Regions from separate parts of the Nonomuraea sp. NPDC048916 genome, predicted to be linked through region 1. Evidence: riboswitches for the same ligand, from Rfam matches in the RefSeq annotation. Region 1 holds a riboswitch; each other region holds the start of a gene.
What was found. A riboswitch is a leader RNA that binds a small molecule or an ion and turns the genes downstream of it on or off. The one in region 1 is predicted to bind cyclic di-AMP.
Positions count from the first base shown of each region.

Region 2: it holds a riboswitch for cyclic di-AMP, as region 1 does, so the genes downstream of both, AB0C16_RS26685 (NlpC/P60 family protein) here and AB0C16_RS24630 (C40 family peptidase) in region 1, are expected to answer to the same signal.
Region 3: it holds a riboswitch for cyclic di-AMP, as region 1 does, so the genes downstream of both, AB0C16_RS21710 (CHAP domain-containing protein) here and AB0C16_RS24630 (C40 family peptidase) in region 1, are expected to answer to the same signal.
Region 4: it holds a riboswitch for cyclic di-AMP, as region 1 does, so the genes downstream of both, AB0C16_RS05910 (hypothetical protein) here and AB0C16_RS24630 (C40 family peptidase) in region 1, are expected to answer to the same signal.

Region 1 is NZ_JBEZFS010000023.1:87,893-91,949, reverse strand. It holds gene AB0C16_RS24645 (NYN domain-containing protein) at 1-896, shown strand, start outside; gene AB0C16_RS24640 (C40 family peptidase) at 980-1,954, shown strand; gene AB0C16_RS24635 (hypothetical protein) at 2,021-2,197, shown strand; cyclic di-AMP (ydaO/yuaA leader) riboswitch at 2,464-2,622, shown strand; gene AB0C16_RS24630 (C40 family peptidase) at 2,681-3,298, shown strand; gene AB0C16_RS24625 (hypothetical protein) at 3,370-4,057, shown strand, end outside.
Region 2 is NZ_JBEZFS010000026.1:72,569-76,625, forward strand. It holds gene AB0C16_RS26675 (cytochrome P450) at 1-235, opposite strand, end outside; gene AB0C16_RS26680 (LuxR C-terminal-related transcriptional regulator) at 410-622, shown strand; gene AB0C16_RS26685 (NlpC/P60 family protein) at 657-1,697, opposite strand; cyclic di-AMP (ydaO/yuaA leader) riboswitch at 1,703-1,850, opposite strand; gene AB0C16_RS26690 (amino-acid N-acetyltransferase) at 2,107-2,676, shown strand; gene AB0C16_RS26695 (RDD family protein) at 2,762-4,057, shown strand, end outside.
Region 3 is NZ_JBEZFS010000019.1:26,705-30,761, reverse strand. It holds gene AB0C16_RS21720 (LamG-like jellyroll fold domain-containing protein) at 1-234, opposite strand, end outside; gene AB0C16_RS21715 (cadmium resistance transporter) at 605-979, opposite strand; gene AB0C16_RS21710 (CHAP domain-containing protein) at 1,132-1,824, opposite strand; cyclic di-AMP (ydaO/yuaA leader) riboswitch at 1,836-1,984, opposite strand; gene AB0C16_RS21705 (amidase) at 2,306-3,628, shown strand; gene AB0C16_RS21700 (response regulator) at 3,680-4,057, opposite strand, start outside.
Region 4 is NZ_JBEZFS010000005.1:17,071-21,127, forward strand. It holds gene AB0C16_RS05900 (DeoR/GlpR family DNA-binding transcription regulator) at 1-584, shown strand, start outside; gene galT (galactose-1-phosphate uridylyltransferase) at 581-1,663, shown strand; cyclic di-AMP (ydaO/yuaA leader) riboswitch at 1,731-1,868, shown strand; gene AB0C16_RS05910 (hypothetical protein) at 1,873-2,826, shown strand; gene AB0C16_RS05915 (ATP-binding protein) at 2,926-4,057, opposite strand, start outside.

The DNA.
Region 1 (4,057 bases):
GGCTGCGCGAGCAGTTGCTCGCCCAGAAGAGCGCGGCCAAGGAGGAGTCCGATCGGCTGCGCGAGCAGATCAAGATCGCCCGAGTGGAGAATTCCGACCTGCGCCGCAAGCTCCACGACGCCCGCGAGCGGGCCAAGGCCGCCGTGCGGCGGGCCGAGGAGATGGAGCAGGCGGCCGAGGAGGCGAGGTCGGCCGCCTCGGCGGCGGGCAGCGCGGGGGAGTCCGAGCTGCGCCGGCTGCGCGAGCGCCTGGCCGACGTGGAGAAACAGCTCGAGGCCTCGCGCCGGGCCGCCCGCGAGGGCAGGAGCATCGAGGACGCGCGCGTCAGGGTGCTGCTCGACGCGCTGCAGGACGCCTCGGCCGGGCTGCGCAGGGAGCTGGCCCTGCCCACCACGATCAGCAGGCCCGCCGACTCGGTCGCGGGCGTCGCGGGCGAGCGTCCCGGTGTGCGCGGGGTTCCCGCCCGTGCGCTGTCCGACGACGACCCGCAACTGCTCGACCAGTTGCTCGGGCTGCCGCAGGTGCATGTGATCATCGACGGCTACAACGTGACCAAGTCCGGCTACGGCACGCTCACGCTGGCCGACCAGCGCAACCGCCTCATGACCGGCCTCGGCGGGCTGGTCGCGCAGACCCGGGTCGAGGTGACCGTGGTCTTCGACGGCGCCGAGCTCAACGCGCCGGTCCAGGTGGTGGCGCCGCGCGGGGTGCGGGTGCTGTTCAGCGCGCCCGGCGAGATCGCCGACGACCTGATCCGCCAGCTCGTCCGCGCCGAGCCGCCCGGACGGGCCATCGCCGTGGTCTCCTCCGACCGCGAGGTGGCCGAGTCCGTCCGCCGGATGGGAGCCAGACCGGTTCCGGCGAACGTGCTGCTGCGCCGGCTCGGCCGCGCGTAGATTACGAATCTGACGTTTAGGTGAGTTCACACCCACCACTTCTGTACTATTTCGCCCCAGGGTGAGTCCTTGGAGGCGACGCTGTGAGGTTAGGCCGGGTGCCGGTGGCCGCGGGTTTCGCGATCGGGCTGCTGTTGTCTCCCACGAGTGGAGCGCTCGCCGATCCCCGGCCCACGATCGCGCAGGCGAAGGCCAAGCTCGAGAAGCTCAACGACAAGGCCGACAAGGTCGTCGACCGCTACAACACCGCGACCGAGAAGCACAAGCACGCCAAGGCGCGCTACACCGAGCTCGACACCGGTTACAAGCGCAAGCTCGCCACGGTCGCCGAGCTGCGCTCGCAGGTGATCTCGATGGCCGTCGACACCTACAAGCTGGGCGGTGACGTCACCTCCTGGCCCGCCATGGTCGGCGCCGACAACCCCACCTACCTGCTGGGCGGCATGGCCCTGGCCGGGCAGCTGTCGCAGGAGCGGGCGCAGAAGCTCGCGGCCTTCGACAGGGAGAACCGCGGCCTCAAGGCCGAGCGCGACAAGGCCGAGGGCGCCCTGGCCGCGGCCGACAAGGAACGCGACGTGGTCCAGAAGGAACGCGCCGAGGTGCTCAGGCTCATCGCCCAGCAGCGCAAGCTGCTCGACAGGCTGGGCGCCTACAAGGCAGGCGACCCCAACAGCACCGGCATCAAGTACACCGGCCCCGCCTCGGGCAACGCGGCCGCCGTGCTCAGGTTCGCCTACGCGCAGGTCGGCAAGCCGTACGTGTTCGGCGGCACCGGCCCGCGCGGCTACGACTGCTCGGGGCTGACCCAGGCCTCCTGGCGCGCGGGCGGCGTCACGCTGCCGCGCACCACCTGGCAGCAGTGGTCGTGGGGCGCCAGCCGGAAGGTCTCCCTGGACGACCTGCAGCCCGGCGACCTGATCTTCAGCGAGGGCCTGGGACACGTCAGCATCTACGCGGGCAACGGGCAGATCGTCCACGCCCCGCAGACGGGCGACGTGGTGAAGGTCTCCACCCTCTCCGGCTACGGCCGCCGCCTCGTGGGCGCCGTACGGCCCTGAGAGCCGCTCAGCGCGCGAGCAGGGCGACGGAGCGGCCGGCACTTCCCGCCACCGGCGGGACAGGGCGTGATCGACGACGTAAGGCGCGAGCCGTACCTGTCCCGCTATCTCGGCGGCCTCGGCGGCAGCCTGACGTCCGACATCGGGGAGATCGCCGGAGAGCTGTGGCGGATCGACCGGGAGCGGATCGCGGCCGGGACGCTCCAGCCGACGGGGTTCAAGGTGGCAGCGGGACAGAAGTGACAATTGGGACCTGACACGCGAGGGCTTCGTCAAGTGTGAGAAGGGTCACATTCTCATAACGGAACCCCCCGGTTAACAGGGGCTCGTCACCTTACTGACCCCTTTGTCGGATCTTTACACGTTGACTCCGTCTTTGCTTGTTCGTGACAAACCGGCGTAGGTTCTGGCGTCGCGGCGAGCACGCCATGTTCGCCGCCCACCGACATCGGTCCTCCGATGTGGACGAGATAAAAGATCCGCCGGTCACCGCTCGCCTCGGACTCGTGGCCGGTGACCTGCCGAATCCGTGCAGCCAGGAGGCACGGAACCGGGGACCCATCGATCCCTCCCGTGGGATCAGGGGTGAATCGGCGCGCATCGCGCCGTAGGGCGACTTCCAGGCCCGAATCCGTCAGCTAACCCGGTAGGCGTTCGTGGAAGATTCAAGGAGAAATCCTGTCTACCTCGCAAAACCCCCGTCTGTCCCGCCTTGCCCTGAGTGGTGTGGCACTCACGATGACCGTGACGGCCGGAGGTCTGGCGCACCCCGCCCAGGCCCAGGCGGCGACGACGAGCGGCTCGGCCCCATCTTCCGCGACGACCACGGTGACGTCTCCGACGACGTCCACCGTGACATCCACCATGACGTCCCCGGTGACGTCCACCGTGACCTCCACGGTGCGGACGGCCGCCGGGTCGGCGGCCGTCAAGTCGGTGAAGGGAAAGGCCACCGCGAAGAGATCGAAGGTCGCACGGCAACTGGCGAAGGCCCGCGCGGCCGTCGCCGTGGCCAAGGACCAGCTCGGTGACCCCTACCGGTACGGTGCCACCGGACCGGGTTCGTTCGACTGCTCCGGCCTCGTCCAGTACGCCTGGAGGAAGGCCGGGGTGAAGATCCCGCGCGTGACGAACAGCCAGTACGCACGCATCAGCAAGAAGGTCTCCTGGAAGAACCTCCGGCCGGGAGACCTGATGTTCTTTCGCGGGCTCGGCCACGTGGGCATGTTCGTCGGCAACGGCAAGATGATCCATTCGCCGAGGACCGGCCTCACGGTTCGCATCGAGAAGGTCAGCGGGTGGCGCAAGTCGTCGTTCGTGGGCGCGGTACGTCCCGGGGTGTGACCTCGTCACGAGAGCCCCGTCCCCTCCGGGACGGGGCTCTCGCGTGCCCGGGCCGACTACCATCGGTCAACGTGTCCGCGCAGGTGAGCCGTCGAGCCGTGCTGGCGGCCCTGCTGCTCCTCGCGCTGCCGTCCGCGGCCGGGCCGCTCGGCCCCACGTCCGCCGTGCCGTCCGCCGCCTCCGCCGGTCTCCCGGTGACCCCGTCCGGACCCGTCACACCCTCCCCGGGTCGCTCGCATCCCGGGATGATCATGTCCTCGTCCGAGGGCCTGCCGCCCGAGGCGCGGGGGATCTGGCCCGGCGCGCGCGTCTCGCGCGGCGTGCGCGCGGTCGTCGCCGGGCATCCCGGCGCCGACCGCGAGCTGCTCGGTGACCTGGCCCGCCGGGCCGACCTGGCCGGCGAGCGGGTCGCGGCGGTGCTCGGGCAGCCGGTGCGTCCTGTCGTGCTGGTGCCCGGCTCGGCGGGGGAGGCGGCGCGGCTGGCCGGGGTCGCCGGGGTGGACGGGCTGGCGGCCGTGGCGGACGCGGGCCGGGTGATCGTGGTGCCGGAGAACTTCGCCCGGCTCACCCCGACCGGCCGCGACGTCGTCCTGGCGCACGAGCTCACCCACGTCGCCGCGGGCACCGAGGGGCTGCCCGCCTGGCTGTACGAGGGATTCGCCGACTACGTCGGCTACCGCGACGCGGGGCTGGCCGTGCCGGTGGCCGCCGCGGAGCTGGCCGCCGAGGTGCGGGCCGGGCGGCCGCCCCGCGAACTTC
Region 2 (4,057 bases), on a different contig from region 1:
CCGTCCTGAACGGGGTGGTGTCGTGTCCGAAGGCGGGGTCGCGCAACAGCGTCGAACAGTGCTCGTACGTGGTCGCCACCAGAAGCCCGCCACGGGTGCGGAGCAGCGCGCCCTCCTGCCGCATTTCGCGGTAGCACGAGTATGGATCGCGCACAAAATCCGGATCGAACGGATCGAAACCCAGCACGTCGGTGGCGCTCAACGACGAGCTGTAAGGATCACTGTGATCGCTCATCGCGCTCCGAAGTGTGACGACATATCACGAGTACTTCATATATAAGGGATCATGTCAACGTGTGTCGTCAAGCGCAGGCATTGTCGCGCTTGACGGCCTTTCAGATATGCGTTTACCGTCTGCGGGACGAGCAGGGTGTTTCGGGGAGAATCGCTGTTGGGGGGAGGGCTCCCGATGGATGTGCTCACCGAGGGTGTTGAGCTGAGCCATGCCGACTTAGCGTTGCTGGCGGAGCTTGCCAAGGGAGTCACGGTCGATCGGGTCGGCAGACGCCTGGATATCAGCGGCCGCACGGTCCGCCGCAGGCTGCGGGGGATCTGTGACCGCATCGGGGTCGCCACGGCGATCGAGGCCGTGGCCTGGGCGGCGCGGCGCCAGCTGATCTAGCGATTTCCGGCGACCGACCCGGTGACGCCGCCGCTCAGTCGGCGATGCGCACGGCACCGGCGAACGGCCGCCGGGCGATCGACGCGATGCGCACGACGTCACCCGTCCGGGGCGCGTGGACCATCATGCCGCCGCCGAGGTAGATGCCGACGTGGTGCAGGTCGGTGTAGAAGAACACCAGGTCGCCCGGCCGCAGCTCCTCCTTGGAGATGTGCCTGCCGGCGGTCCACTGGCTGCCGGTGTAGTGCGGCAGCGAGATGCCCACCTGCTGGTAGGCGGCCATGACCAGGCCGGAGCAGTCGTAGCTGCTCGGCCCCTCGGCGCCCCAGACGTAGGGCTTGAGCTGCTGCGTGAGCGCCCACCTCGCGGCCTCGGCGGCCTTGCCGCTGCCCGCGATCGGCAGGCTGACCCGCACGGCGCGGGTGCCGGGACGCCCGGCCTCGCCCAGCGCGCGGCTGAACAGGTTGCTCTCGACCTTGGCGACCAGCTTCACGATCTTGTCACGCTTGGTGTCGACGTCGGCGACGATCTTCTGCACCTCGTCGATGCGGGCCTTGGCGCTGTCTCTGGCCCGTTCGGCCGTCGCCCTGGCCCAGGTGACCTGGTTGACCTCCTCGCCCTGCTCATGCTCCAGGGCGAAGGTGGTGGCGGCGCGGTCGAGGAAGCCCTCGGGGTCCTCGGAGTTGATCAGGGCCATGGCCCGGCCGAGGCCACCGGTCATGTACTCGTTCTGGGCCAGCAGGACGGCCCTGGCACGCTTGGTGGCCAGGTCGGTCTCGCTGGTGGCCAGCGTCTTCTTCGCGGCCTCGGCGGACTTCTGGGCGGTCTTGAGCTTCTCCCGCTGGCCGTTGTATTCCTCGGTCAGCGTCTCGATCTGCGTGTGCATCTCCTCGACCTGCTTGGACAGGTCTTCGAGGGACGGCTTGGGGTCGGCGACGGCCGGAGCCGCGGGAACGGCGAACACGAGCGCACTGATCACCGCACCGAGGACGGCGAGCCGGCGGGGTCCGGAGTGTTCCGGAGGGCGGGCGTGCTCGCCCGCGGCCTTCCTTCCGCGATCGCGCGTGCGCTTCACCAACCAACTCCTCTCGTCGACGCCTACCGGGTTAGCTGACGGGTTCGGGCCGGAGCAGCCCTACCGAGCGTCGCGCTCGGATTCACCCCGGTGGTGGCGTTCGCCACCGGCGGGTCCCCGGCTCCCCGTGCGGGGATTGGGCGCGTCTCCACGCGGGGGTCGCGTGGGTGACATCGTCGCTGGACATTAGTGCACCTTGGGTTGGTGCTCAACCAGAACTGCCAACTCGGTCGAGGTTGAGCTACCGATGGGTCACAAGGTGATGTCGTGCCCGGCCGCCCCTGACTGATTTTATGTCCTGTTTGCCCTAGTTTGGGCTGGCCTTGTCCTCCTGGGGGTGACATGTCGGAGAGGGGTAAGACGGGAGATTTACGGGCGAGCCGTAATGCGATCTGTACTCTGGAGAGCCATGGAACAGGCCACCGAAGTGACGGTCCAGGACACCGGGATCCTCGTACGCCGTGCCCGCACCACCGATGTCAGGACCATCGGGCGCCTGGTCGCCACCTATGCCGGGGCCGGGCCCCGCCTGCTGCGGAAGGCCACGGTCACGTTGTACGAGGACGTCCAGGAGTTCTGGGTGGCCGAGCGGTCGGGGGAGGTCGTCGGCTGCGGAGCGCTGCACGTGCTCTGGGAGGACCTCGCCGAGATCCGCACGGTCGCGGTGGATCCCGAATTCCGCGGCCTCGGGATCGGTCACCGAATCGTCTCCGCGCTGCTCGGCACGGCGACGGAGTTGGGCCTGCATCGGGTCTTCTGCCTCACATTCGAAGTCGACTTCTTCGGCAGGCACGGATTCCGTCCCATCCAGGGCACGCCTGTCTCCCCCGAGGTCTATGCCGAACTCCTGGCCTCGTACGACGAGGGTGTGGCGGAGTTCCTTGATCTCGAACATGTCAAGCCGAACACCCTGGGCAACACCCGTATGCTGCTCCACTTGACATCGGGTGACACGGATCTTGACAAAGACGAAAGGTGATTGTTGATACCTATGTCGATACGTTGTGCAGCACAGGCATGTGTCCTGACACGTGCCACATGCGCACTCGAAGCGAGGTGACACGGTGAGCACAGGACAGCCGCCGTATCCTCAGGACGATTCCGGCGAGAATGCCGGGTCTCCTGAATACGGACAGCAGTACCAGGGTCGCCCCCATGGTGAGCCCGACCCCGATGTGACGGTCGTGGGCTACCGTGCCGACGACTACGGCCAGCAGCCCCAGCCCGGTTACGGCCAGCAGCCGCAGTACGGCCAGCAGGGTTACGGCCAGCAGGGCCAGTCCCAGCCCGGCTACGGTCAGCAGCCGCAGTATGGTCAGCAGCCCGACTACGGCCAGCAGGGCTATGGCCAGCAGCAGGGGCAGCAGCCCGGCTACGGCCAGCAGCAGCCCGGTTATGGCCAGCAGGCGCAGTACGGTCAGCAGCAGCCCCCCGGCCAGCCGTACGGCCAGCAGGGTCAGCAGCCTGGCTACGGTCAGCAGGGTCAGTCCCAGCCCGGCTACGGTCAGCAGCCGCAGTATGGCCAGCAACCGCAGTACGGTCAGCAGCCCGACTACGGCCAGCCAGGTTACGGCCAGCAGCAGCCTTCGGGCCAGCAGGGCTACGGCCAGCAGCAGCCCTCCGGCCAGCAGCAGCCCTCCGGCCAGCAGTACGGCCAGCAGCCCGACTACGGCCAGCCGCAGTACGGTCAGCAGCCCGGCTCCCAGCCGGAGTACGGCCAGCAGTACGGAGGCCAGCCCGGCTACGCGCAGCCCCAGCAGGGCTACGGCCAGCAGCCCGGCTATGGCCAGCAGTACGGCCAGCCGCAGCAGCCGGCCTACGGGCAGCCCGGCTACGGCCAGCCGGGCTACGGTCAGCCCGGTTACGGCCAGCCCGGCTACGGCCAGCCGGTGGGCGTGCAGCCGCCCGGCGCCCCGGCTCCGCTCGCGGAGTGGTGGCAGCGGCTGGTGGCGAGGCTGATCGACGGTGTCATCTTCGGTGTGATCATGACCGTGCTGTCGTTGATCCTGACAGCTCTCCTCCTCGCCAGGGTCGACTGGACGACCGGGCAGACGACGGGCTTTATGGGCCCGTTCGTGTTCGGTCTCGTGATGGCCATCATCCTCACCGGGGTCTATGTCGCCTACGAGTTCTTCCTGACGAAGGCCAAGGGGCAGACGCTCGGCAAGATGGTCATGGGTATCAAGATCGCCCAGGTCGGTGGGCCGGTGCCGCTGGAGGGCATTCCCAACGACGTCGCGCTCAAGCGGGCCGGCGCGACGTGGGGCGGCTACCTCCTCTACTTCCTGCCGTTCGCCGGGCCTTTGCTCGCCGCGATCGCCGTGGGCCTGAATGGCGCGTCCCAGCTGTGGGACAAGCCG
Region 3 (4,057 bases), on a different contig from region 1:
GGCCACCGAACCGTCCGGCAGCGGCCTCAGTGTCGTGTCCACGTCTGCCCAGCGGCCGTCCTGGCGTACGCGGATCGGGCGGGCGTTCTGCTCCAGTACGAAGACGCCCCCGGGGGTGGCGTAGACCGTGCGCGTCTCGGTCCGCAGGGAGCCGACCTCGACGCGCTCCCCGGTCCGCCGCGCCGCCGACAGGGCTCCCTGCTCCGTGGCGGCGCCGGAAGCCTGGCGCGCCACCCGTCCCGTTTCCGAGGCGGCGATCGCCGGGGGCGTGACCGCTGTGCCGGAAAAGAAGAAAGCAGCCGCTCCGGCGGCTGCCGCGACACGTCGTGTGGTGTGACGGAGACCTGACCTCGCGCGCTCGTCCTTCATCGTCACTGCCGTCACTGCCGTCACTGCTCCGATAACGTGACGGGCGGGTGTCCGCGTGGGTTCACTCGACTCTCCTCCGGCTGGTCCGGGCAGTCCTGTGGATGGCGTCGAACGAGGGGCCGGCCCCGCTCGCCCGCGTCGCCGGGGAGTGAGGCGGGGAGTGAGGCAGGGAAGGGTCCGTCACGGCCACTGGCCGATCTTGGCTGCAATATACGCCGGCGTCGCCACCCTGTCGTCAACCCACCGCGGTAGATCGGCTCAACCTTCCGTCGTCCCCCTCGAAGCCGGCCACGCCGGACACGTCCCCGGTCCATGCGGCCTGGCGGGATCGCACGGCGGTGACCAGACCGCGCAGGCCTAGGGCGAAGGGGATCAGACCGAGCAGGCCGGCCCACTGATCGGGCACGATGCTCAACCCCAGCGCGGCGACCGCGGACACCGCCACCAGAGCGCCGATCCCGGCGTACTGGCCGGCCCAGATCCGCCACGGCCTCGGCACCCCGTGCGCGCGGGAGGACAGGGACAACACCGTGAGCACGATGAGGTCGTCGACGTTGGTCCCGGCGAAGACGCCGGCCGCGGTGGCCAGGGTGACCGCGATCGTGTCCATCACCGCGAGAACCTACCGGGCGGCCGGCCCAGCCGGGTGCGCGGCTTCGCCGCCGCCGTTCCGGAACGGTGACCGGGGCGCGGATCCCGTCTGGACGGAGATCGCCGAAGGCGCGGGGCGTCGCCCCGCGCCTTCGGTCAGGCCGTCTCCGGTCAGGCCTTGTACTCGGGGTAGCCGTAGCCGGTGACGTGCGCCTTCGGCCGGACTCGCTCCTCGACCTTGCCGTTGCCGGTGTTGCCTTCGATCGCGGTGATCGTGCCGTCGCCGTTGTCCTTCTTGACCAGGCCGACGTGGTCGACGCCGCTGGTGCTCTTGCCGCCGTTCCAGTCGTAGAAGACCACGGCGCCGGGCTTGGCGACGTCGCCCCAGCGCTTGTTGGCCTTGAACCAGTCGGCGTAGGTGACGGTGTAGGCGTCCCAGCCGATCGAGGCTCGGGCGCCGGCCTTCTCGCCGACCCAGGAGACGAACATGGCGCACCACGGGGCGTTGGCGTACAGCTTCGGGCTGCCGCCGCCGTCGCGGGCCAGGGTCTCCATCGCCCGCGGCGAGGACATGTACCAGCTGTGGTACGGCGTCCCGCCACCCGCGGCGTTCTCCTTCACACCGATCTGGGACTCGGCGACCTGCAGCACGCTCTGCATGCTGACCTGGCCGGTGTTGCCCGCGGAGGCCGGGGCGGCCGGGGCGGCGACGGCGAGGGGCTGCGAGGGGTTGGTCTGCGCCTGGGGTCCGGTCGCCATGGCCGGCGAACCGGCGAAGGCCACGCCGGCCGCGACGGTCAGCCCGACGGCGAACCGGGCGGCGTTCGCCGGCAGATGGGCGTGCTGAAGGATGTTCTTGGCCATACTTGAATTGCTCCTTGCTTCCATGCCGCCTACCGGGTTAGCTGTCGGGTTCGGGCGTGGAAGTGCCCTACGGACCGCCCTTTGGGAGAGCGGCCGATTCACCCCAGAAAAGAAGTGGGTCCCCGGTTTCGCGATGTCGCGGATTCGGCGGCCGCGCCGCTCCTGCAGCTAGATGTTCATGCAGGCCGGACGCGGTCTCGGCAATTGAACGGCCACGCGGGCATCTCCTTCAGCCCCTGTCGCGCGCCGCGAATACCATCGAAGGTAAGTGAATCGCATAGACGAATGCAAGCGAGGTTAGGGTCTCCCTAACGGAATCCCCTGGCGCGTAAGGGTTCGGCGTTTCAATTCTTTACCTTTCTCTCCTCATGCGGGGTCCTCGGAATGGCAAAGTGACGGCGTCCGGCGCCGGGGTCCCCCGCGCCGTTCGCGAGGCGTTCCGGGCTACTACGATCTTCCGCATACCTACGAAAGGGGCCCCATGCCGATCTCCCCCGGCCCTTTCACCGGCCGTACCATCACCGGGCTCGCACGCGACCTGCGTGGGCGGCGCACCACGTCGGCCGAGCTGGTCGAGCGGGCGCTCGACGCCATCGCCGGGCTCGATCCGTCGCTCAACGCGTTCGTGAGCGTCGACGCCGACGGCGCGCGGGCCGCCGCGCGGCGGGCGGACGGCGAGCTGGCCGAGGGCGCCGACCGGGGCCCGCTGCACGGCGTGCCGGTGGGCGTGAAGGATCTCATCATGGTCGCCGGCCTGCCCGTGACCATGGGGTCACGGCACTTCGCCGGCCAGGTCGCCGACGCCGACGCCGAGTGCGTGACGCGGCTCCGCCGGGCCGGCGCCGTCATCGTCGGCAAGACCACGACCCACGAGTTCGCCTACGGTCCCACCGGCGACCGCTCGGCCAACGGCTCCTCGCGCAACCCCTGGGATCCGGCGCGCATGTCGGGCGGCTCCAGCGGCGGCAGCGCGGCGGCCGTGGCGGCGGGCATGGTCCCGCTCGCGCTCGGCACCGACACCGGCGGCTCCGTTCGCATTCCCGCCGCGCTGTGCGGGGTCGCCGGATTCAAGCCCGCGTACGCCGCCATACCGGCGGACGGCGTCTTCCCCTTGTCGGAGACCCTCGACCACGTCGGCGTCCTCGCGGCCGACGGGCACGACTGCCTGCACGCCTACCGCTGCCTCGCCCTGGCCGACGTGCCCGAGGACACCGGGCCCGCGCGCGTGGCCTGGCTGGATCCCGCCGGCCTGTTCGCCTGCGACCCGCGGGTGGTGAGCGCCACGCGCGCGGCGGCCGGGCCCCTGGAGGAGCTCCGGCTGCCCGCGGGGATCGCCGGGGAGCTGCTGGAGACCTACACCGCCATCCAGAGCAGCGAGACGGCAGCGGTGCACGCCGGCCGGCTGGCCGAGGCCCCCGAGCTGTTCGACCCCGAGGTGCTCGAACGCCTGCGCGTCGCGACCGAGATGCCCGGCTGGAGATACGTCCGGGCCATGGGCGCCCGATCCCGGCTGGCCGAGGTCGTCGCCGGCGCGTTGTTCGGCCGTCACGACGTGCTCGCGCTGCCGACCGTGCCGCTGACCGCCCCGCTGCTCGACCAGCGCGAGACCGAGCTCGACGGCCGGCCCGTCGCCGTGCGGGCCGCCCTGCTCGCGCTGACCAGCCCGTGGAACGTGCTCGGCCTGCCCGCGCTGACCGTGCCGGCCGGGACGGTGGACGGCCTGCCGGTCGGGCTGCAGTTCGTCTGCCGTCCCGGACGGGAGCACCTGCTCTTCGAGGCCGCCGCTCGCCGCCCGAGTGCCTGATCACCGCGGGTACGCGGCGGCGGGGCCCTCACCGGATCGTCCGGGGCCCCGCTAGGTGAGCTCCTCCGCTGCCCGGGCGGCCAGCGAGGTGTAGACGGTCACCTCGTCGGGCCGGACGAGGCCGTCCTGGATGGCGCAGATGAGCAGCTTCTCCTTGGTGGGCGCGGGCCGCCCGGCCGCCGCGTACTTGACCCGGGCCCGGTCGATGTACTGGCGCACGGTCCGCTCCTTGATCCCCATCCGGGCGGCCACCGACGCCTTCGACATCGACTGAAACCAGAACAACAGCGCGGCCCGCTCCTTGTCGGACAGGTGCGGCCGGTGCGGGCCCTCGTCGGTGGCGATCGCCTGCGCCATCGGCGGCGTCACGCTCGGCCGGTCGGCGGCCACCTCCAGGATGGTCTCGAGGCAGGACTCCCGTGTGGCCCG
Region 4 (4,057 bases), on a different contig from region 1:
AGCCGGGCTTCACCGCCAAGTCGGCCCGCCAGCAGCAGGAGAAGGACGCCATCGCGCGCCGTGCCGCCCAGTTGGTGCGGCCGGGCACGGCCGTGGCGCTCTCGGCGGGCACCACCATCTGGGCGCTGGCCCATCATCTGATCGGCGTGCCCGAGCTCACGGTCATCACGAACTCGATCCCGGTCGCCGAGGTCTTCCACCGCAACCCGCGGGCCGACCGTACGGTCGTGCTCACCGGCGGCGTCCGCACCCCCTCCGACGCGCTGGTCGGGCCCGTGGCGGTGGCCGCGATCCGCCGCCTGCACGTGGACACGCTCTTCCTCGGGGTGCACGGGATGGGGGTGCGCGCCGGGTTCACCACGCCCAACCTGCTCGAGTCGGAGACCGACCGGGAGCTGGTGGCGGCGGCGCACCGGCTGGTCGTCCCCGCCGACCACACGAAGTGGAACACGGTCGGGATCAGCACGATCGCCGAGCTGACCGAGGCCGACGTGGTCATAAGCGACGTGGCCCTCCCCGGAGATGCGCGTCTCGAGCTGGCCGAACGGGTCGGCGAGCTGATCATCGCAGAGGATTCGCCGTGAAACGGACCATCACCCACCTGGCCGATGGGCGCGAGCTGATCTACTTCGACCGGCGCGACGACGCCGACCGGAGCGCGATCGACCGGCGACCGCTCGATCCCCGGCCGGTGGCGTCGGAGCTGCGTTACGACCCGCTGACCGAGGAGTGGATCGCGGTGGCGGGGCACCGGCAGACCCGGACGTTCCTGCCTCCGGCTGACGAATGCCCGTTGTGCCCGTCGTCCGACACGCGAGCCTCGGAGATCCCGGCACACGACTACGACGTGGTGGTGTTCGAGAACCGCTTCCCCTCCTTTTCCGGAAATTTCGGTGTTTACGAGGATGCAGGGGGGCTGACCGAGGTCCGTCCGGGGGTGGGGCGATGCGAGGTGATGTGTTTCACCTCCGATCACTCCTCGTCGTTCTCCCGGCTGTCTCCCGCGCGGGTCGAGCTCGTGATGGACGCCTGGGCGGACCGTACGGCCGAGTTGTCCGCCCTGGAGGGCGTGGAGCAGGTGTTCTGCTTCGAGAACAGGGGCGAGGAGATCGGCATCACCCTGACGCACCCGCACGGGCAGATCTACGCCTACCCGTACGTCACTCCCCGGACGAAGCTGCAGCTCGGCGCCGCCTCCCGCTACGCGGCCGGGCACGGGGGCGCCAACCTGTTCGCCGACGTGCTGGCGGCCGAGCGCGCCGCGGGAACCCGGGTGGTCGCCTCCAACGAGCTGTGGACCGCCTTCGTGCCGGCCGCCGCCCGCTGGCCGTTCGAGGTGCACGTGTATCCGCACCGGCGGACACCCGACCTGGCGGCGCTGTCGGAGGAGGAGCGGGCCGCCTTCGCCCCGCTCTACACCTCGGTGCTGCGGGCGCTCGACGGGCTGTTCGACGTCGCCATGCCGTACATCTCGGCCTGGCACCAGGCACCCGTACGACAGGACCGCGAGCTGGCGTACCTGCACCTGGAGCTGTTCAGCATCAGGAGGGCCCCCGGGAAGCTGAAGTATCTGGCAGGGTCGGAGTCGGCCATGGGCGCGTTTGTCAACGATGTGCTGCCCGAGGAGGCCGCCCGGATGCTTAAATCACAGGTAGATCACTAATTGGTTTCCGGTTGGAGTCGCATGACTTCAGTTTTACTACTAATATCCCTTCTGCACCGGCCACAACTGCCGTTGCAGGCCTAATCCCGGGTGCGTCACCCGGGAGCCGGGGACCCACCGCATCTGGGGTGTATCCACTTCGGTGGTAAGGCAACTCCCTTGCCCGAACCCGTCAGCTAACCCGGTCGGCAGAGGGAGAGGACACTCACGTGGCGGCTGCGTTCCCCACGCGTCTTGCCATCGGCCTCATCGCCGCCGCGGCACTGGCCTTCGGCTCAGCGCCCGCGTCGGCAGCGCCGAAACCAAGCGAATCCCAGCTCCGGGCCGAGCTGAAGGGCCTGAACAAGAAGGTCGACAAGCTCATCGAGGCCTACAACCTCAAACGGGTCGAGCTGGCCAAGGCCCAGCGGGACGCGGCGACCGCCAAGGAACGGCTGGCGAGCTCCGAAGAGGCGCTGACGACGGCCGAGAGGCGGGTCGCCGAGATCGCCCGGTTGCGCTACCAGAACGCCGAACTCTCCCTGCCGAGCGTGCTGCCTCCCACCAGCGGCGGCAGCGCCGCGGTGCTCGAACAGCTGACCGCCGAACAGCAGGCCGTTGTCAAGGGCGTGGTCGACGCCCGCGACGAGAAGAAGAAGGCCGCCGAGGCCGCCGCCGCGCTCGCCGCCAAGGTCAGCTCCGACACGACCGAGGTCGCCAAGCAGCGCGACGAGGCCGAGGACGTCATCAAGGACATCGAGAAGAAACTCCGGGACCTCATCCCGGTCAGCACCGGCCGCCGCTCCAACGGCACCTGGGCGCCCGAACTACCGTCCGGCTCGGACAACATCACCGCCCGTACCCGCGCGATCCGGGCGCTGATCCAGAAGAACTTCGCGCTGCAGTACAGCGTGGGCTGCTTCCGCTCGGGTTCGAGCGGCGAGCACCCGCTGGGACGCGCCTGCGACTTCATGATGAGCACGGGCGGATCCATGCCGAGCGCCGGCAACCAGGCGCTGGGCGACCGCATCGCCGAGTGGGCCGTGCAGAACAGGGCCAAGCTCGGGGTCAAGTACGTGATCTGGAGGCAGCGCATCAACCACGGGTCGGGCTGGAGCGGCATGTCCAACCGGGGCAGCATCACCGAGAACCACTTCGACCACGTCCACATCTCGATGCACTGAAAAGGACGAACAGCAAGGGAGCGACAGCCTCTGGTCCGTGGCCCGGCGACGGCCGGTTCCCGCCTGGAAAGAGGGTCGGGTCGGCCGAGGTGGCCGGCTTCACGGGCCCGGTGTGATCGTGGGGAACGCGATGTCGACGGCGAGGCCACCGTCGGGGCGGGCGACGGCGGTGAGATTCGCCTTGTGGGCTCGCGCGATCGCGCGCACGATCGACAGCCCGAGACCGTGATGGCCGTCGTCGGCAGTACGATGCAGCCGCTGGAACGGCTCGAACAGCCGGTCGACCTGATCGGGCGGGATGACCTGGCCGGTGTTCGCCACGGACAGGACGACCCGCCCGGCCTCGCGGCGTACGCCGATCTCGACAGTGCCGCCGGGCACGTTGTAATGGATCGCGTTGTCGCAGAGGTTGGCCAGCAGATGGGCGAGCAACACCTGGTCACCCGAGATCCGCACCGGCCGGAGCGCGCTCTGCACCCGCAGGCCGCGCCGCTTCACGTCCGGCGCCCGGTCTTGGAGTGTCTTCTCGATCAGGCCGGTGAGGTCCACCGGCTCGTCCCGGCTGTGGGCGTCCTCGCTGCCTGACAGGGTGAGCAGCGACTCCAGCAACCGTCCCCGCTGGTCGGTGATGGCCAGCAGCCGCTCGAAGTTGGCCCGGAACGATTCCAAGCTGGCCGCGGGGTCGATCAGCGGCTCCTCCAGCAGCGCGCGTTCGACGGTCAACGGCGTCCGCAGTTCGTGGGCGGCGTTGGCGACGAACCGCTTGTGCGCGTCGAGAGCGGTCTCCAACCGGCCGAGCAGCCCGTCCACCGTGTCTGCGAGGTCTGTCAGCTCGTTGCGAGGGCCAGGCAGGGACAGCCGCTCGTGCACGTTGCGTTCGGAGATCTGGTGCAGGCGTTCGGTCATGGTCAGCACCGGACGCAGCATGCGGCCGGCGATCAGCCAGCCCAGCAGTAGCGAGAACACCGCCATGATCGCCAGCGCGACGCCGGGCAAAACCAGCATCTCTGCGGAGAGAGCGCGGACGTGGGGTGCGGTCCCGCCGTCGCCCGCCCCAGGCGGGCCCGGGTATGGCAACGGGCGTGCGGGCGGCCCGCTCAGCGGCCGCACCAGGCCCAGGTTCAGGCTGCTGGCCAGGGCGTACATGATGACCAGCAGAACGGCGCTGGAGACCACCGAAACCAGGCAGTACAGCAGTGTCAGCCGGAGTCGGAGACGGCGCCGACCGAAC